One region of the Streptomyces sp. NPDC096176 genome, then DNA from elsewhere that is predicted to be linked to it. Evidence: riboswitches for the same ligand, from Rfam matches in the RefSeq annotation. Region 1 holds a riboswitch; the other holds the start of a gene.
What was found. Region 1 has a riboswitch for S-adenosylmethionine ahead of thrC (threonine synthase). Riboswitches for the same ligand answer to the same signal wherever they lie in the genome.
Positions count from the first base shown of each region.

Region 2: linked by a shared signal. The riboswitch ahead of ACIQ7Q_RS18410 (aminotransferase class V-fold PLP-dependent enzyme) and the one ahead of thrC (threonine synthase) in region 1 are both predicted to bind S-adenosylmethionine.

Region 1 is NZ_JBIWFV010000005.1:479,358-494,767, reverse strand. Features, by position in the region: gene cdgB (diguanylate cyclase CdgB) at 1-650, shown strand, start outside; gene ACIQ7Q_RS17030 (carbohydrate-binding protein) at 793-1,785, shown strand; gene ACIQ7Q_RS17025 (1-phosphofructokinase family hexose kinase) at 1,860-2,795, opposite strand; gene nagA (N-acetylglucosamine-6-phosphate deacetylase) at 2,914-4,113, opposite strand; gene ACIQ7Q_RS17015 (ROK family protein) at 4,113-5,045, opposite strand; gene ACIQ7Q_RS17010 (extracellular solute-binding protein) at 5,400-6,623, shown strand; gene ACIQ7Q_RS17005 (DUF3263 domain-containing protein) at 6,703-6,951, shown strand; gene otsB (trehalose-phosphatase) at 6,962-7,837, shown strand; gene ACIQ7Q_RS16995 (trehalose-6-phosphate synthase) at 7,838-9,295, opposite strand; gene ACIQ7Q_RS16990 (hypothetical protein) at 9,448-9,780, opposite strand; gene ACIQ7Q_RS16985 (glucosyl-3-phosphoglycerate synthase) at 9,819-10,787, opposite strand; SAM riboswitch class I at 10,950-11,077, shown strand; gene thrC (threonine synthase) at 11,095-12,390, shown strand; gene ACIQ7Q_RS16975 (MoaD/ThiS family protein) at 12,429-12,704, shown strand; gene ACIQ7Q_RS16970 (cold-shock protein) at 13,141-13,344, shown strand; gene groL (chaperonin GroEL) at 13,744-15,366, shown strand.
Region 2 is NZ_JBIWFV010000006.1:159,616-175,025, reverse strand. Features, by position in the region: gene ACIQ7Q_RS18455 (NYN domain-containing protein) at 282-1,646, opposite strand; gene ACIQ7Q_RS18450 (hypothetical protein) at 1,684-1,926, opposite strand; gene ACIQ7Q_RS18445 (rhomboid family intramembrane serine protease) at 2,078-2,809, shown strand; gene ACIQ7Q_RS18440 (Lrp/AsnC ligand binding domain-containing protein) at 2,806-3,087, shown strand; gene ACIQ7Q_RS18435 (small hydrophilic protein) at 3,240-3,533, shown strand; gene ACIQ7Q_RS18430 (ATP-binding protein) at 3,502-4,947, shown strand; gene ACIQ7Q_RS18425 (response regulator transcription factor) at 4,944-5,603, shown strand; gene ACIQ7Q_RS18420 (SLC13 family permease) at 5,690-7,120, shown strand; gene ACIQ7Q_RS18415 (glycerate kinase) at 7,117-8,277, shown strand; gene ACIQ7Q_RS18410 (aminotransferase class V-fold PLP-dependent enzyme) at 8,285-9,646, opposite strand; SAM riboswitch class IV at 9,825-9,942, opposite strand; gene trpD (anthranilate phosphoribosyltransferase) at 10,017-11,081, opposite strand; gene ACIQ7Q_RS18400 (cytochrome bc complex cytochrome b subunit) at 11,234-12,859, opposite strand; gene ACIQ7Q_RS18395 (Rieske 2Fe-2S domain-containing protein) at 12,856-13,932, opposite strand; gene ACIQ7Q_RS18390 (c-type cytochrome) at 13,929-14,738, opposite strand; gene ACIQ7Q_RS18385 (heme-copper oxidase subunit III) at 14,831-15,410, opposite strand, start outside.

The DNA.
Region 1 (15,410 bases):
TGGCGCACCGCGCCTCGCACGACGCGCTCACCGGCCTGCCCAACAGCGCGGAGCTGCGCGCCCGGCTCAGTTCGCGGCTGTGCGAGCGCCCGCACGCCACGGTGTACGCGACCGACATCGAGGCGCTGGACGCGGCGTACGAGACCGACGCCGGGTTCCGTGCCGACGGCTTCGACTTCGAAGCGGTCGGCGGCCGGACGTACGACCACCATGTGCACATCGTCGCGCCGGACAGCGAGATCGACGACGGCGCCAAGGGACTCGCCGTCCTCTTCTGCGACCTGGACGGCTTCAAGTCGATCAACGACAGGTTCGGGCACCAGACCGGCGACGCCGTGCTGGTCGAGGTGGCCCGCCGGCTCACCACCGGCGTGCGTGACGGGGACACGGTCGCCAGGCTCGGCGGCGACGAGTTCGTCGTCCTCGCCGACGGTCTCGGCGCGGCGGACGCCGCGGATCTGGCCGTACGGCTGAGGAACGCGATCATCCTGCCCATCCGCGTAGGCGGTCGCGGCGTGCGCGTCGGGGCCAGCTTCGGCATCGGATGGGCGAGCTGCGGGATGTCCGTCGAAGAGGTGCTGCAGTCGGCCGACCAGCGGATGTACATCGAGAAGCGCTCCCGCTCCAAGGTGCACCGCCGGGCCGGGTGACGGATGACACCCTTGCTCCTCGGCCCTGGTGGCCGGGCGCCGGCCGGACGGATGAGGCCTGCGCCACCCGATCCGTTGGCCCGAACCGGGTAGGCTCGCCCGCGTCGGCGTTGTGCTGACAAGATGGTGAGGAGTGACTGGGATGACGGCCGCGAACAACGGCGCGAGCACGCCCGAGGACGACGACCCGTTCGGCTACCTGTACGCGGACGGGCAGCAGGCGGGCGCCACACCCCCGCGCCAGGGCGGCTACGGCTACCCCGGACCGGCGGCACAGCCCGGGGTCCCCCGCACCTCGTACAACCAGGTGCGGACGGTCGGTGAGCGTCAGTACGGCCAGCAGGTCCCGCACCAGCAGACGTACGGCCAGCAGACATACGGCCAGCAGCCCGGCTACGGGCAGCAGCCGACCGCCGCCTACGCGGCGCCCGAGACCTACCCCGGCGCCACCGCCCAGACCCGCCACGTCCCGACCACGTCGCACGAGGGCGGCCACGGCCACGGCGGCCGGAGCGGTGGCCCCAACACGCGGGGCCTGCTGATCGGCGCGATCGCGGTCGTCGCGGTCGTCGTGATCGGCATCGGCGCGGCGCTGATGAGCAGCGGCGACGAGAAGGACAAGGCCGGCGGCAAGGGCGGCGCGGGCAGCACCCCCTCGGCGGCCGAGTCCGTCGGGGAGAGCCCGAAGCCCTCCGAGGAGCCGGAGCCCGCCGACCTCCCCAAGCAGGACGCGGCGACGCTCCGGCTGGGCCCGCCGGCGGCCCTCGCGAAGGACGTTCCGGGCGCGAAGGGCGCGGACGGCGCGTATGTGATGTTCAACGGCGTCGGCGGATCTGCCGGCTGGTCGGTGGACGTGCCCGAAGCCGGCGCGTACACGATGTTCATCACCTACAGCGTGCCCGGCAAGGACGCCAAGACCACCCTGACGATCAACGACGGGCAGCCCCGCGAGATCAACATGTCGAACTTCGCGCATGCGGCGGAGGGCGACTGGACGAAGGGCTGGACCAACACCTACGCCTACGTGAACCTGGAGAAGGGCAAGAACGACCTCAAGATCTCCTGCGAGCAGGGGAACCAGTGCGAGGCGTATCTCGACCAGGTCTGGCTCGAGGCCGGCCAGAAGAAGGGCTGACCACTCGCGTCACGGCCCTCGGGCCTCCACACCACCGTCCCGGTTCGCCCCGCGAGCCGGGACGAGGCGTTTCCTCACCTGTCAGGAGCAGTGGACGGGTGCTCGACGATCTTGACGCGCGGCAGCAGCTCCTCGTAGGCCGCCGCGTCGAACTCGCCGGCCGCCGGGGCGAGGACCGTGGCCGCGGAGAGGGCCACGGCCCGCGACAGGCGTTCTGCCCAGGGGAGCCCACCGACCAGCCCGGACAGCAGGCCGGCGACCGCCGAGTCGCCCGCGCCGGTCGGATTTCCCTTGACCGCTTCGGGCGGGGCGGCCTGCCAGGTGCCGTCCGGGGTCGCGGCGAGCAGACCGTCGGGGCCGAGGGAGGCGACGACCGCGTGTGCGCCGCGGCGGCGGGCGTCGCGGGTGGCCCGCAGCGGTTCGCGGGAGCCGGTGAGCCGGGCGAGCTCTTCGGCGTTCGGCTTGATCAGCTCGGGGCGGGCGGCGATGCCGCGGCGCAGTGGCTCTCCGCTGGTGTCGAGGAGCACGGGTACGCCGGCGCCGCGCGCCCGGCGCACCAGTTCCGCGTACGCGCCGACGTGGATGCCGGGCGGCAGGCTGCCGCACAGGGCGACCGCCTCGGCGTCGCGCAGCAGCGCGTCGTACGAGGAGAGGAACGCCGCCCACTCCTCGGGCGTGACCGTGGGGCCCGGCTCGTTCAGCTGGGTGGTGTCACCGGTCGTGTCGTCGGCGATCGCGAGCGTGCGCCGGGTGGTGCCCGCGATCTCCACGAGCGCGTCGTGCGGCGCGAGAGGGGCGAGCATCCGGCGCAGGACGGTCCCGGTGGGTCCGCCCGTGAAACCGGTGACGACGCTGTCGTGGCCGAGGGCGGCGAGGACGCGCGCGACGTTGATGCCCTTGCCGCCGGGGCGTTCCACGACCTCGCCGACCCGGTGGGAGGCATGTGGGGTCAGGGCGGCGACCCGGTAGGTGATGTCGAGGGCGGCATTGAGTGTGACCGTCAGGATCACCCGTGTACCCCCGAAGAACGCGTTTGCCATGCTCGTACGGGTCCTGATCATGCCAAACGGAAGGCGGTTGGCCCAAGACCCCGTGGACCGACCGCCTTGCCGTGCATCGCGGGCGGAATCACACCAGGGCCGGGTCGACCACCCAGTCACCGTGGCGCATCACGCCCTTGAGCGTGAAGTCCGCGTCGAGGACCACGAGGTCCGCGTTCTTGCCGGGCTCCAGCGAGCCGGCCCTGTCGTACACGCCGAGCAGCTTCGCCGGATTGGCGGAGATGGCCGTGACGACGTCCTCGACGGGGATGCGGTCGACGGTGACGGCCCGCTTGAAGGCGGTGTCCAGGGTGAGGGTGGAGCCCGCGATCGAGCCGCCCTCGACCAGCCGGGCGACGCCGTCCTTCACCTCGACCTCGAGGGGGCCGAGCTGGTAACGGCCGTCGCCGAAGCCGGCCGCGTCCATGGCGTCGGTGATGAACGCGACCCGTCCCGCGCCCGCGCTGCGGAAGGCGAGTTCGAGCGCGGCGGGGTGGAGGTGGGTGCCGTCGTTGATCAGCTCGACGGTGACCCGCTCGTCCTCCAGCAGCGCCGCGATCGGGCCGGGGGCGCGGTGGCCCAGGGCCGGCATGGCGTTGAAGAGGTGGGTGGCGACGGTGGCTCCCGCGTCGATGGCCTCGCGGGTCTGTTCGTACGTCGCGTCCGTGTGGCCGATCGCCGCGATGACGCCGTGGTCGGCGAGCAGTCGCACGGAGTCGAGGCCGCCCGGCAGCTCGGTTGCGAGAGTGACCATCTTCGCGGTGCCGTGGGCGGCGTCGATCAGCTTGCGGACCTCGGCCGGGTCGGGGTCGCGCAGCAGCTCCTCGCTGTGGGCGCCCTTGCGGCACGGCGAGATGAACGGCCCCTCGAAGTGGATGCCCGCGAGGTCGCCCTGCTGGACGAGCTCGGCCAGGAAACCGGCCCGGTGGGCGAGGAAGGCCATGTCGCCGGTGACAGTGGAGGCGACGAGAGTGGTGGTGCCGTGCCGCCGGTGCGTCAGCACGCCCCGCAGGACGTCCTCGGCACTGCCGGAGGTGAACGAGGCCCCGCCACCTCCGTGATTGTGGATGTCGACGAAGCCGGGGACGATCCAGTGCCCGGACAGGTCGCGCACGGGAGCGTCGGCGGGCGCGTCCGCGGCGATCCTCGTGCCCTCGACGACGACGCGTCCGTTGTCGACGGTCCCGGTCGGCAGCACCACCCGTGCACCGGCCAGAACTGTGCTCGGCGGGCGGTGCGGGCTCGTGGCGTGAACCGTGCTCGTGGCGCGAGCGGCGCTGGCGGCCATCAGGCGGGTACCTCCTTGGCGAGTAGATCCCAGGCGAGCAGCCCTGCGCCCAGGCATCCGGCGGTGTCCCCGAGGGCCGCCGGGACGATCGTGGGCAGCTTCTGGAACGTGATGCGTTCCTCGACCGCCGCCCGAAGGGGTGTGAACAAGGTTTCCCCGGCCTCGGCGAGGCCGCCACCGATGATCAGGGTGCGGGGGTCCAGCAGGGTGAGTGCGGTGACGAGGCCGTCGGCGAGGGCGTCGACGGCCTCCTGCCACACCGCGGTCGCGGCCTTGTCGCCTGCCTCGACGGCCTTGGCGCAGTCGGCGGCGTCGACGTCCGGGTCGCCACAGGCGGCGGCCCAGGCGCGGGTGACCGCCGCGGCGGAGGCCAGCGTCTCGAGGCAGCCGCGCTGCCCGCAGCCGCAGGCGGGGCCGCCGGGGCGGACGACGATGTGGCCGATCTCGCCGGCGCAGCCGTGGGCGCCTGCCTCGATGGCGCCGCCGATGCCGATGGCGCCGGCGATGCCGGTGCCGAGGGGGACGAACAGGAACCGGTCGGTGCCCTGACCGGCCCCGATACGGCCCTCCGCGAGTCCGCCGGTGCGCACGTCGTGCCCGAGCGCGACGGGGATCTCGCCGAGCCGCCCGCTCAGGAGCTCGCGCAGGGGGACGTCGCGCCAGCCGAGGTTGGCGGCGTAGACGGCGATGCCATGTTCGGCGTCGACGATCCCGGGGACGGCGACGCCGGCGGCCTCGGCGGGCCGGCCGAGGTGTTCCTGCCCGTGGGCGCGCAGCTCCGCCGCGAAGCCGAGGATCGACTCCACGACGGCGTCGGCCCCGCGCTCGCGCCCGGTGGCCCGCCGCGCCTCGTGAAGGAGTGTCCCGTCCGCCCCGACCAGGGCAGCCTTCATACCGGTGCCGCCCACATCGAGGGCGATGACGTGTCTCACGCGAACAGTCTCGCGCGTGGAGCCGGAAAAGGTCTAGTCCACTCCCGAAATTGTTGCCGCTCCATACAAACCGCGACGGCGCCTCCCGGCCGACCCGCGGGGAGGCGGCGGCTCTCCCGGCGCGGCGGCGACGCGTTGCCGGGGAACGGACCCGGGGTGCAGGCGTTGTGAAAGTGAGACCGCAGTGGTGTAGACCTTGTATCTCCGGGTGGGGAAAGATCGCTCCCCATCTCACAGGACGTCGCGGGGGACCGACTGGGACAAACGGACAACACGGATCTATGAAGCAGAGGGTGGGGAAGAGCTGTGCAGCGGCGCTTCTTTGGTGTGACCGCGGCCGTCGCCGCACTGGGCATGACGGTTTCGCTCGCGGGATGCGGCACCTCCGGCGGTTCCGGTGACGTCACCCTCAAGCTGGTGGCCGCCGACTACGACGTGGCCGGCGGAGCGAGCAGCAAGACGTACTGGGCCGATCTGACGGCCGCGTTCGAGGCCCAGAACCCCGGCATCGACGTCGAGGTCCAGATCGAGTCGTGGAACGACGTGGACCGCAAGGTCGCCGAGATGGTCAAGGCCGGTGAGGCCCCCGACATCGCGCAGATCGGCGCCTACGCCGACTACGCCGCGGCGGACAAGCTGTACTCCGCCGACCAGATGCTCTCCATCCCTGTCCAGTCCAACTTCCTCCCGCCGCTCGTCGACGCGGGCGAGACGAAGCGCGTCCAGTACGGGCTGCCGTTCGTCGCCTCCACCAGGCTGCTCTTCTACAACAAGGAGCTCTTCGAGGAGGCCGGGATCACCGGGACCCCCGACACCTGGGCGGAGCTGCAGGCGGACGCGGAGAAGCTGAAGCTCAACACCGACGTCACGTACCCCTTCGCGCTGCCGCTCGGCCCCGAGGAGGCCCAGGCGGAGACGCAGATGTGGCTGCTCAGCGGCGGTGGCGGCTACACCGACGAGCTCGGCAGGTACGCCATCGCCTCGGATCAGAACATCAACACCTTCGAGTGGCTGAAGGAGAACCTGGTCGACGAGAAGCTCACCGGCCCGGTCGCTCCCGGCGAGCTCAACCGCAAGGACGCTTTCGCCGCGTTCACCCGCGGCGAGGTCGGCATGCTGAACGGCCACCCCTCCCTGCTGCGGGCGGCCGAGAAGGCGGGCGTCGACGTCGGCACGGTCGCGCTGCCCGGCCGGCAGGGCAAGGCCGAGGCGTCGATGGGCGTGGCCGACTGGATCATGGGCTTCAAGCAGAACGGTCACCGCGAGGAGATCGGCAAATTCCTCGACTTCCTCTTCACCGACAAGAACGTCCTCGAGTTCGCCGGTCAGAACGACCTGCTGCCGGTGACGGTCTCCGCCCGGGACGCGATGGAGGACGACCCGGAACAGGCGCACCTCAAGAAGTTCCTGGAGGTGCTCCCGGGCTCCGTGCTCCCGCCGGTCGGCAAGACGTCATGGGCGTCGGCCAGCGAGAACATCAAGAAGAACATCGGCGACGCCGTGGGCCCCGGCGGCAGCCCCACCCGCACGCTGGAACGGATATCCCGCGACGCCAAGACGGCCGAGAGCGCCGAGTAGACGCCCCGAGGTGCGCCGGGCCCCGCACCCCGTACGCCCCGCACCCCGTACATGGACCGGACCGTCAGTGCCCGCCGATATGTTGGATCGTATGACCGACGACCAGGAGCTCTCCGAGCGCGACCGGGCCGTCCTGGCCATGGAACGGCGTTCCTGGCCGGGGCCCGGCGCCAAGGAGCGGGCGATCAGGGAGCAGCTCGGCATCTCCCCGGTCCGCTACTACCAGCTGCTCAACGCCCTTCTCGACGACGCCCGCGCCCTTGCCCACGACCCGGTGACCGTCAACCGGCTTCGGCGTGTGAGGGACGCGAGGAGAAGTCGCCGCTAGGGTCGGACGCATGGGCAGCTCCCCGCACGCAGAGTACGCAGACTCCATGCCGACGCCGTCCACTCCAGCCGGCCGTGAGGGCCTCGCGGCGCTCCTCGACCGGCCCGACAGGGCGGTGATCGCTCTCGACTTCGACGGCACCCTCGCCGAGATCGTGGCCGACCCCGAGCAGGCGCGCGCCCACGAACGCGCCGTCCCCGCACTGGCCGCGCTCGCGCCGCACGTGGCTTCCGTCGCCGTGGTCACCGGCCGGCCCGCCGGGGTCGCCGTCCGCTACGGCGGCTTCGCCGGTGTCGACGGCCTGGACCACCTCGTCGTCCTCGGCCACTACGGCGCGGAACGCTGGGACGCGGTCACCGGGACCGTGAGAGCGCCGGCCCCCGACCCGGGCGTCGCGGCCGTCCGGTCCGAGCTCCCCGGCTTCCTCGACGGGATCGGGGCCTGGCAGGGCACCTGGATCGAGGAGAAGGGCCGTTCCGTCGCGGTCCACACCCGCCGCGCCGAGGACCCCCAGGCCGCTTTCGACGCCCTGCGCGAACCCCTCGCCGCGCTTGCCTCCCGGCACGGCCTGATCCTGGAGCCGGGCCGTATGGTCCTGGAACTGCGCCCGCCCGGCATGGACAAGGGCGTGGCGCTGTCCGAGTACGTGCGCGAGGTCGGTGCCGAGGTCGTGCTCTACGCCGGTGACGACCTGGGCGACCTGCCCGCGTACGGCGCCGTCGACAAGCTCCGCTCGGACGGCCTGCCCGGTCTGCTGCTGTGCAGCGGTGGCGCCGAGGTCCCCGAACTGGCAGAGCGCGCCGACCTGTTGCTGCCCGGCCCTGCGGAGCTGGTCGACTTCCTCGCCGCCCTGGCGCGGCGGATCCAGGAGGGCACGAGGTCCTAGCTAGGCGCCCTCGCGCAGTGCGTCCAGCTGGTCGAGGAACCACTGCCGCGGCGGCAGCGCGGTCGCTGCCGCCGCGAGGCGCTTGGAGCGCTCGGCCCGTTCGTCGGCGGGCATGGACAGCGCCTCGTGCAGGGCCGCGGCCGTGCCGCTGACGTCGTACGGGTTGACGGTGATCGCCTCGTCGCCGAGCTCCTCGTGGGCGCCGGCCTCCCGCGACAGCACCAGGGCGCAGCCGAGGTCGGTGACGACGGGGACCTCCTTGGCGACCAGGTTCATGCCGTCCCTGATGGGGTTCACGAGGGCCACGTCGGCCATCCGGTACGCGGCCAGTGAGCGGGCGAAGTCGTCCTTGACGTGCACGACGACCGGGGTCCAGCCGTCCGTGCCGTACTGGGCGTTGATCTCGTCGGCCAGCCGGGAGACCTCGGCCGTGTAGTCGCGGTAGACCGCGAGATCCTGGCGCGAGGGATAGGCGAGCGCGATGTGCACGACCCGCTCGCGCCACTCGGGGTGCTGCTCCAGCAGCTCCCGGTAGGCCAGCAGCCCCCGGACGATGTTCTTGGACAGCTCGGTGCGGTCGACGCGCACGATCGTCCTGCGGCCCTCTCCGACCTGCTCGCGCAGGGCGGCCATGCGCTCCTCGACGTCCGGCCGGGCGGCGCGCTCGCGCAGGAAGTCGGCGTCGGCTCCGAGGCCGTGCACCCCGAGCCGGGTCCGTCTGCGGCCGTGGCCGGGCATCCGGTACTCGAAGGCCGGCTCGTGGTCCTTGGGCCACAGCGACGCCCCGTCGTACTGGGACAGCACGGAAGAGGCGCAGCGCTGGAACGAGTGCAGCCAGCGCTTGGTGAGGAACCCCAGGCGGTCCGCGCCCAGCATCCCCAGCAGCAACTCCTCCGCGATGTCGTCCGGCAGCATCCCGAAGTACTCGGGCGGCGCCCACGGGGTGTGCGAGAAGTGCCCGATCCGCAGGTCGGGGCGGATTTCGCGGACCATGCCGGGTACCAGCGCCAGGTGGTAGTCCTGCACCAGGACCACCGCGTCGTCGGCGGCCTCCGCGGCGATCGCCTCGGCGAAGGCCCGGTTGCACAGCCGGTACGCGCTCCACTGCCGCCGGAAGTCCTGGTCGAAGGCCGGCTCCAGGGGCGTCTGGTACAGCATGTGGTGGACGAACCACAGCACCGAGTTGGCGATGCCGTTGTACGCGGCGGCGTGGACGGCCGCGTCGATGTCGAGCATCCGTACACCGGGCTCTCCCACCCCGCGCCGTACCGCCTCCCGGTCGCCCTCGCTCAGCGCCGAACACACCCACAGCGACTGTGCGTCGGAGCCGATGGCCGACAGGCCGGAGACGAGCCCTCCACCGCCGCGGCGGGCGTCGAGCCCTCCGTCCTCGGTCAGCGTGTACGAGACAGGGCCGCGGTTGGACGCGACGAGGATCTGTGCTGCGTCGGAGACCATGTGCCGAACCCTAGCCCGTACCGCCGGGCCTCAAACGTGTGGTTTCGGGCGGGTCGCGGGCCGCGGGCCGGGCCTCGCTCGGGCACGGCCGGTGCGGGTGGCTTGCGTCCGGGGCTTGCGCGCCCTTGGGCGGGCCGGGCCCAGGTGCGGGGTCAGTGGTCGCGGCGGCGGCCGCGGGCGGCTGCCACCGCGACGATGCCGACCGCGGTGAGGCTCAGCGCGACACCGCCGAGCAGCCACAGCTGTTCCGCCGTGCCGCCGGTGCGGGCCATCTCCACGTGGTGTTCGCGGGGCGTGTCCTGCTCCGCCGGAGCCACCGACGCCGCGGGGGCCGCCAGTGCCGTCGTAGGGGCGGCCGGGCCGAGAGTCGCGGCGGCGGTGACCGCCAGCGTGCCGATGAGCCGGGTCAGCCGCTCGCGGCCGACAAAGGGCGTGGCCCTGCGGTGCCTGCCGCGCGCCGGTGCAAGAAATCCGATGAGTCCCATACATCGGAAATGTATGCAAAATGACCGGCGGTTCCTGCTTATGCCGCGCGACGCGCCGCGTACTCACCGATCTCGAGCATTGGCGGACGTTCCTCGGTGTCCACCTGGTAGGTCCGTGGCGCGAAGCCGTCGTCGACCCGCTCGAACTGGGTGATCGACGGGCGCACCAAGTGAGGCCGGGACAGTCGCAGTTGGGCCGTGCGGTAGATCGTCGCGGCCATCCTGCCGAGCGCCTGCCCGTCCTGGTGGCGGTGCTTGCGGGTGCCGACGTCGACCTGCGCGAGGGCGTCCAGGCCGACCAGGTTCAGCGAGTCGATCAGCAGGCCGAGCTCCACGCCGTAGCCGACGGGGAAGCGCAGTCGCTCCAGCAGGGAGCGCCGTGCCGCGTACTCGCCGCCCAGCGGCTGGACGAAGCCGGCGAGCTGCGGCCAGTGCAGATTGAGCAGCGGGCGGGCCACCAGCTCGGTCACCCGGCCGCCCTGGGCCGGTGTCCCGTCGGGGCCGGGCGCGGCGCCCCCGCCCAGCGGGCGGTCGTACATGGCCTTGACGAACTGGACCTCGGGCTCGGTCAGCAGCGGACCGACGATGCCGGAGACGAAGTCGGGGGAGAAGTCGCGGAGATCCGCGTCGACGAAGCAGACGATGTCGCCGCTCGTCACCATGAGTGACCGCCAGAGCACCTCTCCCTTGCCGGCCACGGCGGGCAGTCCCGGCAGGATCGAGTCCCGGTGCACCACCCGGGCCCCGGCCGCGGCGGCCACCTCGGACGTGCGGTCGCTCGAGGCCGAGTCGATCACCACCAGCTCGTCGACGAGCGGCACGGCCTCCATGAGCTCCCGGCGGATGATCGTGACGATGTCTGCGACCGTCGCTTCCTCGTTCAGCGCTGGTAGCACGACACTGACCGTCGACCCTTGCCTGACCTTGGCGGATATCAGCCGGTCGAGCGAGCGGTCGGATGCGGACCAGGAGCGCCGGCTCAACCAACGCGCCACCTCATCGAGCACGTCGCGTCTCCCTTGACAGTAGGTCGTGTGATCCATCTCGCGGGTCGGACGACTATCTCAACCGTCCGAGGGTTCGGTTACAGTCTTGAGCAACGCGAACGACCCTCGCATCTCGGGGGGTCGACGCACACAAACGCCCGGACCGCATGTCCGGTGCCATACCGCTCATCCAGAGGGGCAGAGGGAACGGCCCGTTGAAGCCCCGGCAACCCTCCCGCCGACCGCGAGGTCACGGTGGGGAAGGTGCCAATTCCGTCTTGTGGCGAAGTGCGTCACGAGGAAGATGAGGAGAAAGGGCCTCGCCATCATGGCTGCGCAGACTGTCGCAAGCACCCCCGCCACCACGCCCGTGGATCTCGGACCCGCCGCCGCACTTTCGTGCCGCGAGTGCGGACAGCGCTTCGCACTCGGACCGATCTTCGCCTGCGCCGAGTGTTTCGGGCCGCTCGAAGTCGCCTACGACCTGCCGAGCGGCGACGTCGAGAAGCTCCGCGCACAGATCGAGGCGGGCCCCGCCAACATCTGGCGCTACGCCCCCCTGCTGCCCGTCCCCGTCGACGTGGCCGACAAGCCCAACCTGAACCCGGGCTGGACCAAGCTCGTCAAGGCCGACAACCTCGCCCGCGAACTGGGCGTCACCGGCGGCCTGTTCATCAAGGACGACTCCGGCAACCCGACGCACTCCTTCAAGGACCGCGTCGTCGCCCAGGCCATCGAGGCCGCTCGCGCCTTCGGCTTCACCACGCTCTCCTGCTCCTCCACCGGCAACCTCGCCGGCGCGGTCGGCGCCGCCGCCGCGCGGGCCGGCTTCCGCTCCTGCGTGTTCATCCCGCACGACCTCGAGCAGGGCAAGGTCGTCATGGCCGCGGTGTACGGCGGCGAACTCGTCGGTATCGAGGGCAACTACGACGACGTGAACCGCTTCTGCTCGGAACTCATCGGCGACCCGCTGGGTGAGGGCTGGGGCTTCGTCAACGTCAACCTGCGCCCGTACTACGCGGAGGGCTCCAAGACACTCGCGTACGAGATCTGCGAGCAGCTCGGCTGGCGGCTGCCCGACCAGCTCGTCGTCCCGATCGCGTCCGGCTCCCAGCTGACGAAGATCGACAAGGGTCTGCAGGAGCTCATCAAGCTCGGACTCGTCGAGGACAAGCCGTACAAGATCTTCGGCGCCCAGGCCGAGGGCTGCTCGCCGGTGTCCACGGCTTTCAAGGCCGGGCACGACGTCGTGCGCCCGCAGAAGCCGAACACCATCGCCAAGTCGCTCGCCATCGGCAACCCGGCCGACGGGCCGTACGTGCTGGACATCGCGCGCCGCACGGGCGGCGCGGTCGAGGACGTCAACGACGAGCAGGTCGTCGACGCGATCAAGCTGCTGGCCCGCACCGAGGGCATTTTCGCCGAGACGGCGGGTGGCGTGACCGTGGGCGTGACGAAGAAGTTGATCGAGGCGGGCGTCCTCGACCCGGCGCTCACCACCGTCGTCCTCAACACCGGTGACGGCCTCAAGACCCTCGACGCGGTCGCGGAGACCTCGCAGGCGACCGCCGTCATCCGCCCGAGCCTGGACGCGTTCCGCGACGCGGGCCTGGCCGCTCACTGAATCCGCAACCCGCCGTACTCCGCCGAGAGGTGACGAACATGAGTGTCAACGTCCGCATCCCCACCATTCTCCGTACGTACACGGGCGGCCAGGCCGAGGTCCCGGCGAAGGGCGCGACCCTCGCCGAGGTCATCGCGGACCTGGAGAAGAACCACACCGGCATCGCCGCCCGTGTCCTGGACGACCAGGGCAAGCTGCGCCGTTTCGTCAACGTCTACGTGAACGACGACGACGTCCGTTTCGAGCAGGGTCTGGAGACCGCCACGCCGGACGGCGCGGGCGTGTCGATCATTCCCGCGGTCGCCGGCGGCTGACGGAAATAGAGGGTCGGGCGACTGAGCCTTCCCCAGAGATTTACCCGCAGTTACAGAAATTGCCCCCTCCGCAAGAGAAGCGGAGGGGGCAATTCTGCATGGTTGAGCGCGATAGGGTCTGGGAAGCCCCCTCCGCCGGCCGCTCGAGAATGCCTTCAAGTTCCGCAAGAATGCGGCCAAACTGTGCGATCGAATTGCCTCTTAGGCGTCATTTGCCGGGCCCGACTTGCCCCGGAATTACATGAATTCATATGAATCGGCCGTTCGGTCCTGCCCAGATTTCTCGTCCGACTGACCTGTTGCAGAGGGCAGTTGGGCGGATACATTCAGCCGCGGTCGACGCGTTCCGGCGCACACCCCTCCTGCTGGGGTGGAGGTCTGACCCAGGGTCGCGAAGTGCGGTCCTGCGCAAGGGCCAGTAATAGGGGAGTTAGGCATGGCTCAGGGCACCGTCAAGTGGTTCAACGCGGAGAAGGGGTACGGCTTCATCGCGGTCGACGGTGGTGCGGATGTTTTCGTCCACTACAGCGCGATCCAGATGGACGGGTACCGCACCCTTGAAGAAGGTCAGCGAGTCGAATTCGAGATCTCGCAGGGCCAGAAGGGTCCGCAGGCGGACATGGTGAAGCTCGCCGTCTGATCTGTTCCAGGCGCGATCGGCCACCGACGCACTCACGCGCGAGGGGCCCGCATCCCGGTCACGGGAGGCGGGCCCCTCGTGCGTGCGCGCAGGGCGCGCCCTGCGTGTCCGCGCCCTGCGTGTCCGCGCCCGGCGTGTCCGCATCCTCGAAGTCCTTGCGCCCTCCGTCTCCCGACCGCCGCGCCGCATCGAGGCTTCTTCGAAGCCGCTTGCACTCTCGGGGGTCGAGTGCTAATCATTGGCGTTAGCACTCTCCCAGTGAGAGTGACAGAACTTGGATCGGGTCGGTGAGGTCCGCACACCCGGTGGGGCAAGGAACCACAGGGCACGCAGGCCGTCCGTCGCGGGCACCGGATGCGATCCGAAGCAATCCACCCCAGTCCGGGAGGACCACTTCACATGGCCAAGATCATCGCGTTCGACGAGGAGGCACGGCGCGGTCTCGAGCGCGGGATGAACCAGCTCGCCGACGCCGTCAAGGTCACCCTTGGCCCCAAGGGCCGGAACGTCGTCCTCGAGAAGAAGTGGGGCGCCCCCACGATCACCAACGATGGTGTTTCCATCGCCAAGGAGATCGAGCTCGAGGACCCGTACGAGAAGATCGGCGCCGAGCTGGTCAAGGAAGTCGCCAAGAAGACGGACGACGTCGCCGGTGACGGTACGACCACCGCGACCGTCCTCGCCCAGGCGCTCGTCCGCGAGGGTCTGCGCAACGTGGCCGCCGGCGCCAACCCGATGGCCCTGAAGCGCGGCATCGAGAAGGCCGTCGAGGCCGTCTCCGGTGCCCTGCTCGAGCAGGCCAAGGACGTGGAGACCAAGGAGCAGATCGCCTCCACCGCCTCCATCTCCGCCGCCGACACCCAGATCGGCGAGCTCATCGCCGAGGCCATGGACAAGGTCGGCAAGGAAGGCGTCATCACCGTCGAGGAGTCCCAGACCTTCGGTCTGGAGCTGGAGCTCACCGAGGGTATGCGCTTCGACAAGGGCTACATCTCGGCGTACTTCGCCACCGACATGGAGCGTATGGAGGCGTCCCTGGACGACCCGTACATCCTGATCGTCAACTCCAAGGTCGGCAACGTGAAGGACCTTCTTCCGCTGCTGGAGAAGGTCATGCAGTCCGGCAAGCCGCTGCTGATCATCGCCGAGGACGTCGAGGGCGAGGCTCTGTCCACGCTCGTCGTGAACAAGATCCGCGGCACCTTCAAGTCCGTCGCCGTCAAGGCCCCGGGCTTCGGCGACCGTCGCAAGGCCATGCTGAACGACATCGCCATCCTCACGGGCGGCACGGTCATCTCCGAGGAGGTCGGCCTCAAGCTCGAGAACGCCGGCCTGGACCTGCTGGGCCGCGCCCGCAAGGTCGTCATCACCAAGGACGAGACCACGATCGTCGACGGTGCCGGTGACAGCGAGCAGGTCGCCGGTCGCGTCAACCAGATCCGCGCCGAGATCGAGAACAGCGACTCGGACTACGACCGTGAGAAGCTCCAGGAGCGCCTCGCGAAGCTGGCCGGCGGCGTGGCCGTCATCAAGGCCGGCGCCGCGACCGAGGTCGAGCTCAAGGAGCGCAAGCACCGCATCGAGGACGCCGTTCGCAACGCGAAGGCGGCCGTCGAGGAGGGCATCGTCGCCGGTGGTGGCGTGGCCCTGCTCCAGGCCTCCTCGGTCTTCGAGAAGCTCGAGCTGACGGGTGACGAGGCGACCGGCGCCAACGCCGTGAAGCTCGCGCTCGAGGCCCCGCTCAAGCAGATCGCCGTCAACGGTGGTCTCGAGGGTGGCGTCATCGTCGAGAAGGTGCGCAACCTGCCCGTCGGTCACGGTCTCAACGCCGCGACCGGCGAGTACGTCGACATGATCGCCGAGGGCATCATCGACCCCGCGAAGGTGACCCGCTCTGCCCTGCAGAACGCGGCCTCCATCGCGGCGCTGTTCCTCACCACCGAGGCCGTCATCGCCGACAAGCCGGAGAAGGCCGCCGCGCCTGCCGGTGGCGGCATGCCGGGCGGTGACATGGACTTCTGATCGACCGACAGGTTGATCAACCGTCCTTGACCGAGGGCGGCACC
Region 2 (15,410 bases), on a different contig from region 1:
TCGAATCCCCGGCTGTTCGCGCGTCGAACCCGGGGGAAATGGGGCGAACTGCACGAACTAGGCGGTTCCTTCACTGTCACCCCGGATGGGTGATCAACCGCGCGAAGGTTCGAGGCCTGACCTTAGTGACCTTCTCGTGATCAGTTCAAATCCTCGCAGGAAAAATCTCGCCCCGCGAGGTGTTTCTTTACTCTCATCACACGCGTAGTAATGGTTACTTGACGCAACGTCCCACCTGCGTTGACGCCAAAACGGGCATATGCCGTAGGAGTTGCCAGACTCTACGAGACGCGCGAAAGCCGCTTGAGCAACAAGGCGGACGCGACCGGCCTGGCGCCCGCCTTCGCGACACCGTCGGCCACTTCACGGTCGGTCGAGACGACCACCACGGGCCGGCCGGGCGGCTCCGCACGCACCAGCTGACGGATCAGCTCGTCGGCGGTCACACCCGCCTTGGAGAAGAGCACGCGCACCCCGCGCGGCGGCGCCAGCAGCACCGGCGCGGCCAGTTCAGCCCCGTCGAAGACACAGGTGATCTCGGCCCCGGAGCGGGCGGCGAGCATGGACAGCCCGCCCAGCAGCCGCAGCCGCTGCTTCTCCAGCGGCATCGTCGGATAGCCGGTCTTGGTGACGTTGTAGCCGTCCACGACCAAATGCGCCTGGGGCAGCGCCAGCAGCTGATCCAGGAGGGCGGGGTCCGTCTCGGACAGCGCACGGGCCGCGATGTCCTTGGGCGACATCCGCCCGGGTTCTACGGCCTCCACCGTGTCGGCCGGGTGGATGCCGGCCGGCGGCAGGGCCAGCTCGCGGCGTAGCCCCTGTGCGGCGTCCAGCACCGTGTCCAGGAGCAGCCGCAGCCGCATGTCCTCGATGGAGCGACCCTCACGGGCGGCCCGGCGGCCCGCTTCGACGGCGGCCTCCGCCTCCGCCAGACGCGCCTTGAGCCGCCGCGTCTCGCTCTCGGCGGCCGACACCTGGGTCGCCGCCTGGGCCCTGATGCCGTCGATCTCCGCTTCCCTGCGACGCAGGGCGGCCTCGCCGCGCTTCACATCGGCCTGGGCGCTGCGCAGCTTGCGGTGGAGCGACTCGCTCTCCTTGCGGGCGCCCTCGAGTTCGGTCCGCAGCCGGTCGGTCTCGCTCCTGATCTGGCCGCGGGCCTCCGCCAGTTCCTCGCGCAGCCGGTCCAGCTCGCGCCGGCCCGCCTCGTCGGCGCGCTCGGCGTCGGCCCGCAGGGCCTCCTCGCCCGCGGCGGCGACCATCTTCACCCAGCCGGGGGGACGCAGCACATAGGCGGCTGCCGCCACGTCGACGGGGTCGGCGGCGGCAGGCGGCGCACCGGACTCGAGCGCCGCGGCCAGCTCGGGCTGGGCCTTGCCCAACCGTTCGCCGATGCGCTGGCGGAAGAGAGGGTCGCTCTCCATCGCGGCGGCCATCGCGTTCCCTGCGAACTTGGCGCGCCGGGTGGGGGTGAATCGGGCGTACTGGCGCAACTGTGCCGGAAGTTCGGCGACGGTCAGGCCGCCGAACGCGTCGGAGACCAGGGCGACGACCCGTCGTCGAATCCCCTCCGGCAGCGGGCGGTCGAGCGCCTCGGCGGCGTCGCCGGCCGCACCGGCCGACTCGGCGCCGTTGTCAGGCTGCTCCACGATCCGTCACCCCTACCACCCGTGCGGGCCGCTCCGTTCAGGAGCCGGCGCCCGGCCTGTCCACCAGCTCGATCTGGTCCACCGCGTTGCACCAACGGCACCGGACCGACTCGATGGTCTCACTGACGACCTCGCGCTCCTCCACTGTCGGCTCTCCCGCCAGGTCCAGATGGACGTATTCCACGACCTTCGAGGAGCGCGTGACGTCGAAGCGCGTGAGGTTGCCGCAGAGTGTGCAGCGCCACCGGGTGTCAGCGGTCGGCGAGGGAACCGTCGTCATCGTGCCGTCCTCTTTCGTCATGCGGGATGCTGGTGCCGCGGTGCGCCGTCGAACTGCGGATGTACTGCCTGCAACCCTACGGCCTCGCGGGTATCCCATGGCGCGGCGAGGCACTCTGTACCGTTCGGTCCCGCTAAGCCATGCTCTGTCCATGATCAGTCGGTGGGGCACGGCCAGGCATGCGATCCGGAACGCGGTGAGAGGTCCCGCCGTGACATACGGCCTGATCGCGGTCTGCTGCGCGATCTTCGTCATCAGCCCGGTCTCCGGTCTGAACCTCTCGTACGGCCTCGGCGACCGGCTGCTCGCCGCCCAGGCGGCGTACTTCGAACGGTGGGGAGTGATCCCCGCCGAACTGATGGCCGGCTCCCCGGGCGCCCTGCTCACCCCGCTCACCGCCCTGTTCGTGCACGGCAGTTGGCTGCACCTGCTCGGCAACATGCTCTTCCTCTTTGTGTTCGGCGCGATGGCCGAGGAGCGGATGGGCCGGCTCGGCTTCGCGCTCTTCTACACAGGGGCCGGCTATCTCGCGCTGCTCGTCTATGCGGCGGTCAACGACAACTCGGAGCAGACCCTGGTGGGTGCGTCGGGGGCCATCTCCGCCGTGCTCGGAGCGTTCCTCTTCCTCTTCCCCAGGGCCCGGGTGACCAGTCTCTTCCCCTTCCTCTTCTTCCTGCCACTGCGCTTCCCCGCCTGGGCGGTACTGATCTTCTGGTTCGTCCTGCAGTGGTTGGCGGCCAGGGCCGCGGGCAGCGGGCCGGGCGTCGCGTATCTGGCGCACCTGGTGGGGTTCGGGGCGGGCTTCGTCTACGCGTGGGGCCGCTACGGGCGTGGGACTAGAGTGAACGCATCTGCAGCGACCGAGGGAGAAAGCCAGCCGTGATCACCGCGATCGTGCTCATCAAGACCAGCGTGGACCGCATCCCCGAGATCGCCGAGTCGATCGCCGCGCTGGACAGCGTCAGCGAGGTCTTCTCCGTCACCGGCACCTACGATCTGATCGCCATGGTCCGGGTGGCCAGGCACGACGACCTGGCGGATGTGATTCCCGGCCGGATCAGCAAGATCCAGGGCGTCGAGGCGACCGACACCCACGTCGCCTTTCGCACCTACTCCCAGCACGACCTGGAGGCGGCGTTCGCGATCGGCCTGGACGCGTAGCACGGGAGGCGGCGCCCCGCCCCGGCGTCCCAGAGACCGGTCGCGGAGCCCAGGCCCGCGGGGCAGAAGCCCCACCGGCCACAAGCCCCAGATGAAGGAATCCTCATCCTGGCCTCATCCGGGATTTCGGCCCCGGCGCGAGGATGACCGGCATGGCCTTCACCCACCATATGGCGACACTCGCCGCCATCGTCGCCATCCCTCTGGGCATCGCGGCGACCAGCTACGCCCTGACCGATGCACCCCGGACGCCCCGCGTGCCGCCCGCCGTGGAACTGGACGCCACCCCGCGTCCGGCTCCGCCGCCCACGGGCAGCCCGGCCGGCACCCCCTCGGGCACACCGACCGGTACCCCGCCGAGCACCGCGCCCACCTCGGACGCGGTCGTACCCGGCCCGCCGGCCACCGACGACGATGACGACGACGACCTCGGTGAAGAGAACTGACCGCCGGATCTCCGCACGGGTCCGCATTCTGCTCTGGCTGCTGCTGATGATGACGGTGGCCCTCGCCGCAGTGGCCACGACCACCCGCTCCCTGCTGCTGAGGGACATCGACCACCGGATCAACCAGCTGCTCACCCAGGAGAGCCAGGAGTTCGCGAACTTCATCCCCCAGAGTGTCGATCCGGACACCGGCCGCAGCTTCACCGACCCGGCGAAACTGCTCCATGTCTTTCTGCGACGCCAGTACTCCGACCCCGACGAGGAGCTCCTGGGCCTGACCCGGCCGCCCGGACAGGGCCTTCACGTCATACGGCAGTCCCGCGACATAAGGGCCTCGGTCGCACTCCACCCCGACCGCGCCCTGCTCGCCGCGGTCTTCGACTCGAAGGCCCGCTCCGGCGTCCTCGACCGGCCGGAGGGCGAGGTGCGCTGGGCGAAGGTGTCCATCGACTCCGCAGGACCGCAGGGCCCTGCGGCCTTCGTCGTCGCCTTCCACGCCGACCGCGAGCGGTCCATCGCCGACGACGCGTTCCGCACCCTGCTGGTGATCTCGGGTGTGGCGCTGCTGCTGACGACCGGCATCGGTTGGGTGGTCGCGGGCCGCATCCTGGCCCCGGTACGGCTGGTCAGGGCGACCGCGGAACAGCTGACCGAGCAGGACCTGACCCAGCGGATCCCCGTCCAGGGCCGCGACGACATCGCCGCGCTCGCCGAGACCTTCAACGCCATGCTCGACCGCCTGGAGCGGGCCTTCGCGGGCCAGCGCCAGTTCGTCGACGACGCAGGCCACGAGCTGCGCACCCCCATCACCATCGTGCGCGGGCACTTGGAGGTCATGGGCGACGACCCTGCCGAGCAGCGCGAGACCATCCGGCTGGTCACCGAGGAGCTCGACCGGATGAGCCGGATCGTGGAGGACCTGCTGCTGCTCGCCAAGGCCGAACGGCCCGACTTCATCCGCCCCGAGCCGGTTCAGCTCGGCGAACTGACCGCCGACGTCTTCGTGAAGGCGAGAGCGCTGGGCGAGCGGGACTGGGTGCTCGACCAGGTCGCCGACCGCGAGGCCGTGCTCGATCCGCAACGCATCACCCAGGCGATGGTCCAGCTCGCGCAGAACGCCGTCCAGCACACCGTCCCCGGCGCCCGGATACGGATCGGCTCACGCGAACTCGACAGCGGTGTCGAGCTGTACGTCGCCGACAGCGGTCCCGGCGTGCAGGAGCAGGACGCCGAGGTGATCTTCGAGCGGTTCCGGCGCGGCACCGCCCGCCGCGGCGCCCGGACCACCGGCGCCGGACTCGGCCTGTCGATCGTCCGGGCCATCGCGGAGGGACACCGGGGCGGCCGGGTCGAGCTGCGCCGCACCGACGGCGGAGGGGCAACATTCGTACTCGTCATGGAGGAAGCGCTGTGAACCGCATTCTGATCGCCGAGGACGAAGAGCGGATCGCGTCCTTCGTCGAGAAGGGGCTGCGCGCAGGCGGCTTCACCACCACGGTCGCCGCCGACGGGGACACCGCCCTCGCCTACGCGGTGACCGGCGGCTTCGACCTGATGCTGCTCGACATCGGGTTGCCCGGCCGGGACGGCTTCACCGTGCTGCGGGAGCTGCGCGAGGCGAGGGTGACCCTGCCCGTCGTCGTGCTGACGGCCCGCGACTCGGTACGGGACACGGTGGCGGGCCTGGAGGGCGGCGCCGACGACTGGATGACCAAGCCGTTCCGATTCGAGGAACTGCTCGCCCGTGTGCGGCTGCGGCTGCGCACCGCGGCCCGCGCCCCCGAGGTCACGGTGCTGCGCAGCGGCGACCTCAGCCTCGATCTGCGCACCCGCCGGGCGCGTGCGTCCGAGCGGACGGTGGATTTGACGGCCCGTGAGTTCGTGCTGCTGGAGCTGTTCCTGCGCCACCCCGGCCAGGTGCTGTCCCGGGAGCAGATCCTCTCCCATGTGTGGGGATACGACTTCGATCCTGGTTCCAACATCGTGGACGTGTATGTGCGGGCGCTGCGCAAGAAGCTCGGCGCGGCACGGCTGGATACCGTGCGGGGCATGGGCTACCGGATGCCGTAGCGCGGGCGGATTCAGGACAATCCGGATGAACTGTCCTTCATCGAAGGCTCATCGACGCCTCACGGCGGGCTTCGAGACTCGTCGTCGTGACCCTATCCCTCCGCCAGGCGGTCTGGCTGTGCGCGGCGCTCAGCGTCTGCGCCGTGTTCGCCGTCCCCACCGTTCTCCCCACGCTCAACGGTGAAGCCCGGTTCACGCTCGCCGTGTTCGCCGTCGCCACCTGCGTCTGGATCGCCGCTCCCGTCGACGACACCTATACGGCGCTGGGAGCGGGGCTCGCCCTGACGGCGACCGGGGTGATCAGTGCCGACACCCTCTTCGCCACCCTCGGCGACGCGACGATCTGGCTGCTGATCTGCGCGTTCGTGCTCGCCGCCGCGGTGGCGAGGACCGGGCTCGCGGGACGGGCGGCGGCGTTCCTGATCAGCGGGGCCCGCACCGTACGGCAGTTGGTGCATCTGAGCACCGCCGCGCTGGTCGTCACCGCGTTCGCGGTGCCGGCCACCTCGGGCCGTGCCGCGCCGGCCATGCCGGTCTTCCTCTCGCTCGCCAAGGCGCTGGCCGACCGGCGGCGGCTCGTAGTGATGCTGGCGCTGCTCTTTCCCACGGTCGTCCTGCTGTCGGCCGTCGCGACCCTCATCGGCGCCGGCGCGCATCTGATCACGGTCAGTGTGCTGTGGGAGCAGACCGGTGAGCGGCTCGGCTTCGTCCAGTGGCTGGTGCTGGGTTTGCCGCTGGCCGTCGTCTCCTCGCATCTGGCCGCGGAGATTGTGCTGTTGACGACCACCTCGCGGGCCGAGCGGCGCGGACCGGTGAAGATCACCGCCGCGCTGCTCCAGCAGCACTCCCCCACACCCGTGACCGGCCCGCTGACCACCTCGGAGGCCCGCTGCCTGATGCTGCTGGGCACGGTGGTTGCTCTGTGGTGCAGCGAGCCTCTGCACGGGGTGCCGCCCGCGGTCGTCGCGTTGATCGGCGCGGTGGTGGCGTCCTCCCCCGCCCTCGGCACCGTACGGCTGAAGGACGGTCTGCGGACGGTGCCCTGGCCGCTGCTGCTGTTCATGGCGGCGACCACCGCGATGGGGGTGGCGCTCGCCGACTCGGGAGCAGCCGGGTGGCTGGTGGGCGGGCTGCCCGGGGGCCTGCCGGCCTGGCTGTTCCTCACCGTGATCGTCGTGGTCAGCACGGCCGCGCATCTTGTCCTGCAGTCCCGTTCCGCCCGCTCGTCGGTGCTCGTCCCCCTTGTGGTGGCGGCCGCCGTCGGCGCCGGAATCAACCCGGTCGCCGCCGCCCTCGCGTCCACCGCGGCTGCCGGTTTCTGCCACACCCTGCCCGCCTCCGCCAAGCCGGTCGCGCTCTTCGCCGACCCGCCGGACGGTGTGCCCACCTTCACGCGTCGCGACCTGCTGCGGCTGTCCGCGCTGCTCGCGCCGCTCAGCGCCGCCGTCGTGCTGCTGTTCGCCCTTGCCGTCTGGCCGCTGCTCGGCGTGCCCGTCCTCCTGGAGACCCAGCCATGAGCCGTACCCCCTACCGCATCGCCGTCGCACCCAGCGGTTTCAAGGAGTCCCTAACCGCCCGCGAGGCCGCGGAGGCGATCGCGGAGGGCCTGCGCCGGGTCGCACCCGACGCCGACCTCGATCTGATCCCGCTCGTCGACGGGGGCGAGGGCACGGCGGAGGCACTGGCGGCCGCGACCGGCGGCCGGCTCGTGCCGCGGGTCGCCATCGGCCCGCTCGGCAGCCCGGTGCCCACCCACTTCGCCCTGCTCGGCGACGGCACCGCGGTCGTCGAGATGGCCGCCGTCGCCGGGCTCGCCCTGGTGCCGCCGGACCGCCGGGACCCGTGCGCCACCACCACGTACGGAGTGGGCGAGCTGATCCGCGCCGCGCTGGACTCGGGGGTGAAGCGGATCCTGGTCGGCTGCGGCGACTCCGGCACCTCCGACGGCGGGGCGGGCGCACTCCAGGCGCTCGGCGTCCGCCTCCTCGACGCCGACGGGGTCGAACTGCCTTCGGGAGGCGGGGCGTTGCGGCGTCTGGCGCGGATCGACCCTGCCGGCCTCGACCCTCGCATCCGCACCACCGAGATCCTGGTGGCCTGCAACCCCTACAACGTGCTGTGCGGGCGGCAGGGCGTGGCCAGGGTCTTCGGCCCCCAGAAGGGCGCGACCCCGGCGCAGGTGGAGGATCTGTCGGCGGCACTGGAGCACTGGGCCTCCCACCTCGCCGCCGCGCTGCCTGCCTCCGTCGATCTGCGGGCGGCCCCCGGCACCGGTGCGTCGGGCGGGCTCGGCGCGGGCCTGGCCGCGATCGGCGCCCGGCTGCTGCCCCGCTTCGACGTGCTGCTCGACCACATCGACCTGGACGCCCGGCTCGCCCGCGCCGATCTGGTGATCACGGCAGAGGGCGCACTCGACGACCAGACCGTACGCGGCAAGATCCCGGCGGAGGTTGCGCACCGGGCCCGGGCCGCCGAAGTGCCCGTGCTCGCCCTCGCCGGCACCCTCGGCCACGGCGTCCGCGCGATCACCGCCGCGGGTGTGGACGCCTACGGCTCGATCGTGCCGGCCCCCGTACCGCTTCCGGAGGCGCTGGACCGCGCCGGCGAGTTTCTCGCCGACGCGGCCGAACGCGCGCTGCGCATGGTGCTGGTGGGGACGCGGCTCGCGGCGTGAACGGGCGTCAGCCGCGGTCGGGCACGCAACGGCCGTCCTCGGTGCGGTACTTCCACTGAGCACCGTCACGGACCAGTTCCTTCACGGCGCTCACGAACCGCTCCACGTGCTCGTCCGGCGTGCCCGCGCCGAAGCTGACGCGGATGGCGTTGAGGGACTTCTCCCCCGGCTTCGCCTCCGGCGCGCCGCACTCGCCGACGTCCTGCTGGTCACCGCCCAGCAGGGTGCGCACCAGCGGGTGGGCGCAGAAGAGGCCGTCGCGCACACCGATGCCGTATTCGGCGGAGAGCGCCGCGGCGAAGTGCGAGCTGTTCCAGCCCTCCACCACGAAGGAGATGACACCGACCCGCGGTGCGTCGTCGCCGAACAGGGACAGCACCTTGACCTCGGGCACCTCGGCGAGCCCCTCGCGGACCTTCGCGATCAGGTGCCGCTCCCGGGCGACCAGTCCGTCGAACCCCGCCTCGGTGAGCGCCTTGCAGGCGGAGGCGATCGAGTAGACGCCGATCACGTTCGGGGAACCGGCCTCGTGCCGGGCGGCGGTGGTGTGCCACTCGACGTCCACCCCGCCGTCGGTCCGCCGCGTGACCTTCCGGGAGGCGCCACCGCCCGCGAGGTACGGCTCCGCGGCCTGCAGCCAGTCGGACCGTCCGGCGAGCACGCCGGAGCCGAACGGCGCGTACAGCTTGTGCCCGGAGAAGGCCACCCAGTCGACGTCCAACTCCTGTACGGACACCGGGTGGTGTGGCGCCAGCTGAGCGGCGTCGAGCACGATGCGGGCGCCGTGGGCGTGGGCGGCGGCGGCGAGTTCCTTCACCGGCCACAGCTCACCGGTCACATTGGACGCGCCGGTGACGCAGACCAGCGCGGGACCGTAGGGGTCGCGGTCGGCCAGCGCGTGCTCCAGGGTCCGCACGGCCTCCGCCGGAGTACGGGGCGCGTTCAGGTAGGTCACACGGGCGTCGCTCCACGGCAGCAGCGAGGCGTGGTGCTCGGTCTCGAAGACGAAGACCTCGCAGCCGGCCGGCAGCGCGGCGGCGAGCAGGTTGAGGGAGTCGGTGGTGGAGCGGGTGAAGACGACCTGGTCGGCGTCCCGGCAGTGGAGGAAGTCGTGGACCACGGCCCGGCTGTTCTCGAACAGATCGGTGGACAGCTGGGAGAGGTAGCCGGCCCCGCGGTGCACGCTGCCGTAGTACGGGGCGTACGCGGCCACGTCGTCCCAGACGCGCTGGAGCGCCGGGGCGCTGGCCGCGTAGTCGAGGGCGGCGTAGGTGACTTCGCCGCCGGTGACGAGCGGAACGGTGACGTCCCGGCCGAGGACCGGCAGCGGGGCACAGAGGGACAGGTCGGCAGTGGTGGCGACAGACATGGCGAACTCCCGTACGGGCAGGCGAAAACGGTGCGTCGACGCAGCACAGGGCGGAGCACCGCAAGAGAAAAGGGTGACCGGAGAAGGGGCGGAGATGCCCTATCGCATTCGCTTGCTCACGAGACTGCTCCCTTGAGGACCAGGACCCCAGGGACACGGCATTCGACGATGCCGCGGGGGTCCGCGCTTGCCACAGACCTCGCTGCCTGCGGCCTGGTCTTCACCCGGGGCACCCCGCCACGGACGGAGGGTTGCCGGACAGCGGGCCGGGGCCGTAATCGCTGTCACTCATGACCTTGGAAAGCATCCTGCCATACGTCTCGCATGACGCAAGGGCACGGTCCACGATCCGGACCGCGCCCTTGTGGCGTCATGCGTTGCTGGCCGCCACCCAGCGCTCCAGCGCGGCCCGCGCCGCCCCCGAGTCGATCGACTGGGCCGCTCGGGCCACCCCGGCCGCGAGCTGCTCGTTCAGCGTGCCGTCCGTCGGCTCCAGGGCCGCGAGCGCCGCCGCCGAGTTGAGCAGCACGGCGTCCCGCACGGGGCCGGTCTCGCCGCCGAGCAGCCGTCGGGCGACGTCGGCGTTGTAGGAGGCGTCGGCGCCGCGCAGCGCCTCGACGGGTACGAGGTCGATCCCGATGTCGCGCGGGTCGAACGCCTCTTCGCGGACGGCGCCGTCGCGCACCACCCACACCTTGGACGTGGCGGTGGTCGTCAGCTCGTCGAGGCCGTCGTCGCCGCGGAAGACCAGGGCGGAAGAGCCGCGCTCGGCGAGCACCCCGGCCACGATCGGCGCCACCCTCGCGTCGGCCACTCCGGTGGCCTGGGCCTTGACCCGGGCCGGGTTGGTGAGCGGCCCGAGGAAGTTGAACGTGGTGCGGATCCCGAGCTCCTTGCGGGCGGCGGCGACGTGCCGCAGCGCCGGGTGGAACTTCACGGCGAAACAGAAGGTGATGCCCGCCTCCTCGGCGACCTGGACGACCCGCTGCGGGGTCAGCTCCAGATTGACCCCGAGCTTCTCGAGCACGTCGGAGGCGCCGCTCGCGGAGGACGCGGCCCGGTTGCCGTGCTTGACGACCTTGGCTCCCGTGCCGGCGACCACAATCGCGGACATGGTGGAGATGTTCACCGTCTTGGCCCCGTCGCCGCCGGTGCCGACGATGTCGACGCTCGGTCCCGGCACAGCGATCAGGTTGGCGTGGGCGTACATCGTGCGCACCAGACCGGAGATCTCCTCGACGGTCTCGCCCTTGGCCCGCAGCGCGACCACGAAGCCGGCGATCTGGGCGTTGGTGGCCTCGCCGCTGAGGATGCGGTCCATGGCCCACGCGGTGGCCTCGGCGCTCTGGTCGCGGTTGTCGAGGAGGGCGTTCAGCACGCTGGGCCAGGAGTGGGCCGCCACGCTGTCGCCGCCAACCGGGGTCACAACGTTCATGGTCCGCTCCTGGGTCCACAAGCCAATAGGGATGGTTCCACCCTATCCAGCCCCGGGGACGGCGAAGAGCCCCGTCCAGCGAATGGACGGGGCTCTCCCCCTGGCTGCGCCGGGGGGAGCCCCCAGCTGTGGCGACGTGTCAGCGCAAGGGATCAGTGGTGTCCGTGGCCGCTGGTGATCTCCTTGTACTCCTCGGAGGTCGCCTTGGGGATCTGGGTCCCCTCGCCGTAGTAGCTCTTGCTGAGCCTGGCGCGCAGCTTCTCCTTGCGCGTCACCTTGCGCCGGACGCCGTTCTCGTCGACCTCGGGGCCGATCTCGGCGGGCTTGTACTGCTCGTGCGCGGTCAGCTTGTAGAGGTCGCCCTGAGCCAGCGGCTCGTGGACCTCGACGAACTCACCGTGCGGCAGGCGCTTGATGATGCCGGACTCGCGTCCGTGCAGCACCTTGTCCTTGTCGCGACGCTGCAGACCGAGGCAGATCCGCTTGGTGACGATGAACGCGAGGACCGGTCCGACGAAGTACGTGATGCGGACGAACCAGGTGATCGCGTTGATCGACAGGTGGAAGTGCGTCGCGAAGATGTCGTTTCCACCACCGAGCAGCATGATCACGTAGCCGGTGACCCAGGCGACGCCGAGCGCGGTACGGGTCGGAGCGTTGCGCGGCCGGTCCAGGATGTGGTGCTCGCGCTTGTCGCCGGTGATCCACGACTCGATGAACGGGTACAGCGCGAGCACCGCGAGGACGAGACCGAAGAGAACCAGCGGGATGAACACGCCCAGGACCAGAGTGTGGCCCCAGAGGTTGATCTCCCAGCCCGGCATCACTCGGACGAGTCCCTCGGCGAAGCCCATGTACCAGTCGGGCTGGGCGCCGGTGGACACCATGTCCGGCCGGTACGGGCCGAGTGCCCACACGGGGTTGATCGTGAACATGCCGGCGATCAGGGCGATGACACCGAAGACCAGGAAGAAGAAGCCTCCGGCCTTGGCCATGTAGACCGGCAGCAGCGGCATGCCGACGACGTTCTTGTTCGTACGGCCGGGGCCCGCGAACTGCGTGTGCTTGTGGTAGAAGACCAGGATCAGGTGGGCCACCACAAGGCCGAGCATGATGCCCGGCAGCAGCAGGATGTGGATCGAGTAGAACCGGGCCACCATGTCGTGGCCGGGGAACTCGCCGCCGAACAGGAACATCGACAGGTAGGTGCCGACGATCGGCGTCGCCAGGATCGCGCCCTGCGTGAAGCGGACACCGGTGCCGGAAAGCAGGTCGTCCGGGAGCGAGTAACCGGTGAAGCCGGTGAACATGCCGAGGACGAACAGCAGGAAGCCGAACAGCCAGTTGATCTCACGCGGCTTGCGGAACGCGCCCGTGAAGAACACGCGCATCATGTGCACGAACATCGCGGCAAGGAAGATCAGCGCGGCCCAGTGGTGGATCTGCCGGATGAGCAGACCACCGCGGACGTCGAAGCTGATGTCCAGCGTCGAGGCGTACGCCTCGGTCATCCGGATGCCCTGCATCGGCACGTACGAGCCGTGGTACTCGATCTCGTTCATGCTCGGGTGGAAGAACAGCGTCAGATACACACCCGTGAGGATGATGATGATGAAGCTGTAGAGCGCGATCTCACCCAGCATGAAGGACCAGTGGTCCGGGAAGATCTTGCGCATGTTGGCCTTGGCCAGGGAGTAGATCCCGAGCCGGCCGTCCGCCCAGTCGGCCACCCGCTCGCCGGCGGGTGCTTTCTTCTGCGTATCCGTTGCAGTACTCATCCGCGCTCCCAGAAGGCAGGACCGACGGGCTCTTCGAAGTCGCCGAGCGCCTCGAGGTTGCCCTCGGCGTTCACACCGATACGCAGCTGCGGAAGCGCGTGACCGGCCGGACCGAAGATGACGCGGGCGCCGTCGGAGAGGTCGAAGGTGGACTGGTGGCACGGGCAGAGGACGTGGTGCGTCTGCTGCTCGTACAGGCTGATCGGGCAGCCGACGTGGGTGCAGATCTTCGAGTAGGCCACGATGCCCTCGTGGGACCACTCGAGCTCCCGCTTGTCCTTGATGTCCTCCGGCTGGAGCCGGACGATCATCAGGGCAGCCTTGGCGATCTCGGTGTTGAAGTTATGGTCGCTCTCCTCCAGGCCCTCGGGCATGGCGAAGGTCAGCGAACCGACGGCAACGTCCTCGGGACGCAGCGGCTCGTTCGTGTTCATGTTGATGAGCTGCTTGCCCTTGGCCCACAGGGTGCTGCGGAGCTTGTCCTCGGGCAGCGGACCCAGTTCGCGCAGCAGCACGACGCCGGAGAGCGGCACCATGGCCAGCGCGCCGAACATGGTGTTGCGGATCAGCTTGCGCCGCCCGATGGCGGACTCTCGGGCACCGTCCGCGAAGTCGGCCATGACCTTGGCCTTGACCTCGGGAGCGGCCTCGATCGCGTGACGGTCGTCGGCGACCTCCACGTCGGACATCAGGGTGCGCGCCCAGTGGACGGCGCCCGCGCCGATGCAGAAGAGCGCGAGACCCAGCGTCACGCCCAGCGAGAAGTTCAGCGCGCTGATGTGACCGAACGGCCAGATGTACACGATCTTGTCGACCGGGAGAATCACGAACGCGGCGATGAAGCCGACCGTCGAGAGCATCGACAGCGTGAACAGGAAGGCGACGGCACGCTCGGAGCGCTTGGCGGCACGCTCGTCGATGTCCTGGATGCGCGGCTTGTGGGCCGGCAGTCCCGGGTCGGCGAACGGGTCGTCGTGGCGCTGTGCGACGGCGGTCGAGCCGCCGTGGGCCGCGTCGTGCGCGGCGCCCTGCTCTGCGGGCAGGTTCTCTTCTGGAATGTCTTGGCTACTCATGACTTCTTGGCCTTAGCGGTGTGGGCCGCGACCCAGATGGCAACAGCGATCAGCGAACCGAGACCGAAGATCCAGCCGAAGAGACCCTCACTGACGGGGCCCAGGCCGCCCAGCGCGAAACCGCCGGGGGTCGGCGTCTCCTCGCCGTTCACGGTCTTGACGTACGCGATGATGTCCCGCTTCTGCTGCTCGGGCATCGTGGTGTCGGGGAAGGAGGGCATGTTCTGCGGGCCGGTCTGCATGGCCTCGTAGAGGTGCTTCGGGCTGACGCCCTCCAAGCTCGGGGCGTACTTGCCGTCGGTCAGCGCGCCGCCCTCACCGGTGAAGTTGTGGCATTGGGCGCAGTTGTTGCGGAACAGCTCGCCACCCTTGGCGATGTCCGCGCCCTCGGGGCTGTACTGCTTCTCGGTCGGCGTGATCGGACCGGCACCCAGCGACGCGACGTACGCCGCGAGCTGGTCGATCTCGGCCTGCGAGTACACGACCGGCTTCTCGGGCACCTGCGCGCCGGGCTGCTGGGCGGGCATACGCCCCGTGCCGACCTGGAAGTCGACAGCGGCCGAGCCGACGCCGACCAGGGACGGGCCGTCTGAGGTGCCCTGACCGCCGGTTCCGTGGCAGCTTGCGCAGCCGACGGTGTAGAGCTTCTGCCCCTCCTTGATGGCGAGGGACTGGGCGGTTTCATCGGCCTGCGCCTTGTCCGCGGGTGCGAACGCGGCGTACAGCCCCCCAGTGGCCGCCAGCGCGAGGAGTAGGACGACGACCGCCGCCAGCGGATGGCGTCGTCGTGCGGAGAGCTTTTTCACGGATTACCCCGGTGTCAGGATCTTCTGCGTCGATGCTTCTGGACTATGTCTGCTTCAGGCGGCGTCCGCTCGGGACGAACCGCCCGCGCCGATTACTTGATCATGTAGATCGTGGCGAAGAGGCCGATCCAGACGACATCGACGAAGTGCCAGTAGTAGGACACGACGATGGCGGCGGTTGCCTGCTCGTGGGTGAATCTCCTGGCCGCGTAGGTCCTTCCCAGGACCAGCAGGAAGGCGATGAGACCGCCCGTCACGTGCAGGCCGTGGAAACCGGTGGTCAGGTAGAACACGGAACCGTACGGGCCCGACGAGAGCGACATGCCCGCGTCCTTGACCAGCTCCGTGTATTCCAGGACCTGACCGCCGATGAAGATCGCACCCATGACGAACGTGATGATGAACCACGTCCGGAGCTTCTTCACATCACCGCGCTCAGCGGCGAAGACGCCGAGCTGGCAGGTGAGGGAGGAGAGCACCAGGATCGTGGTGTTGGTGGCCGAGAACGGGAAGTTCAGGTGTTCCGCCTGAGCCGTCCAGTACTCGGTGCCCGTCACCGATCGCAGGGTGAAGTACATCGCGAAGAGGGCCGCGAAGAACATCAGCTCGGAACTCAGCCAGATGATGGTTCCGACGCTGGTGAGGTTCGGTCGATTGACCGACGGGTGCGCG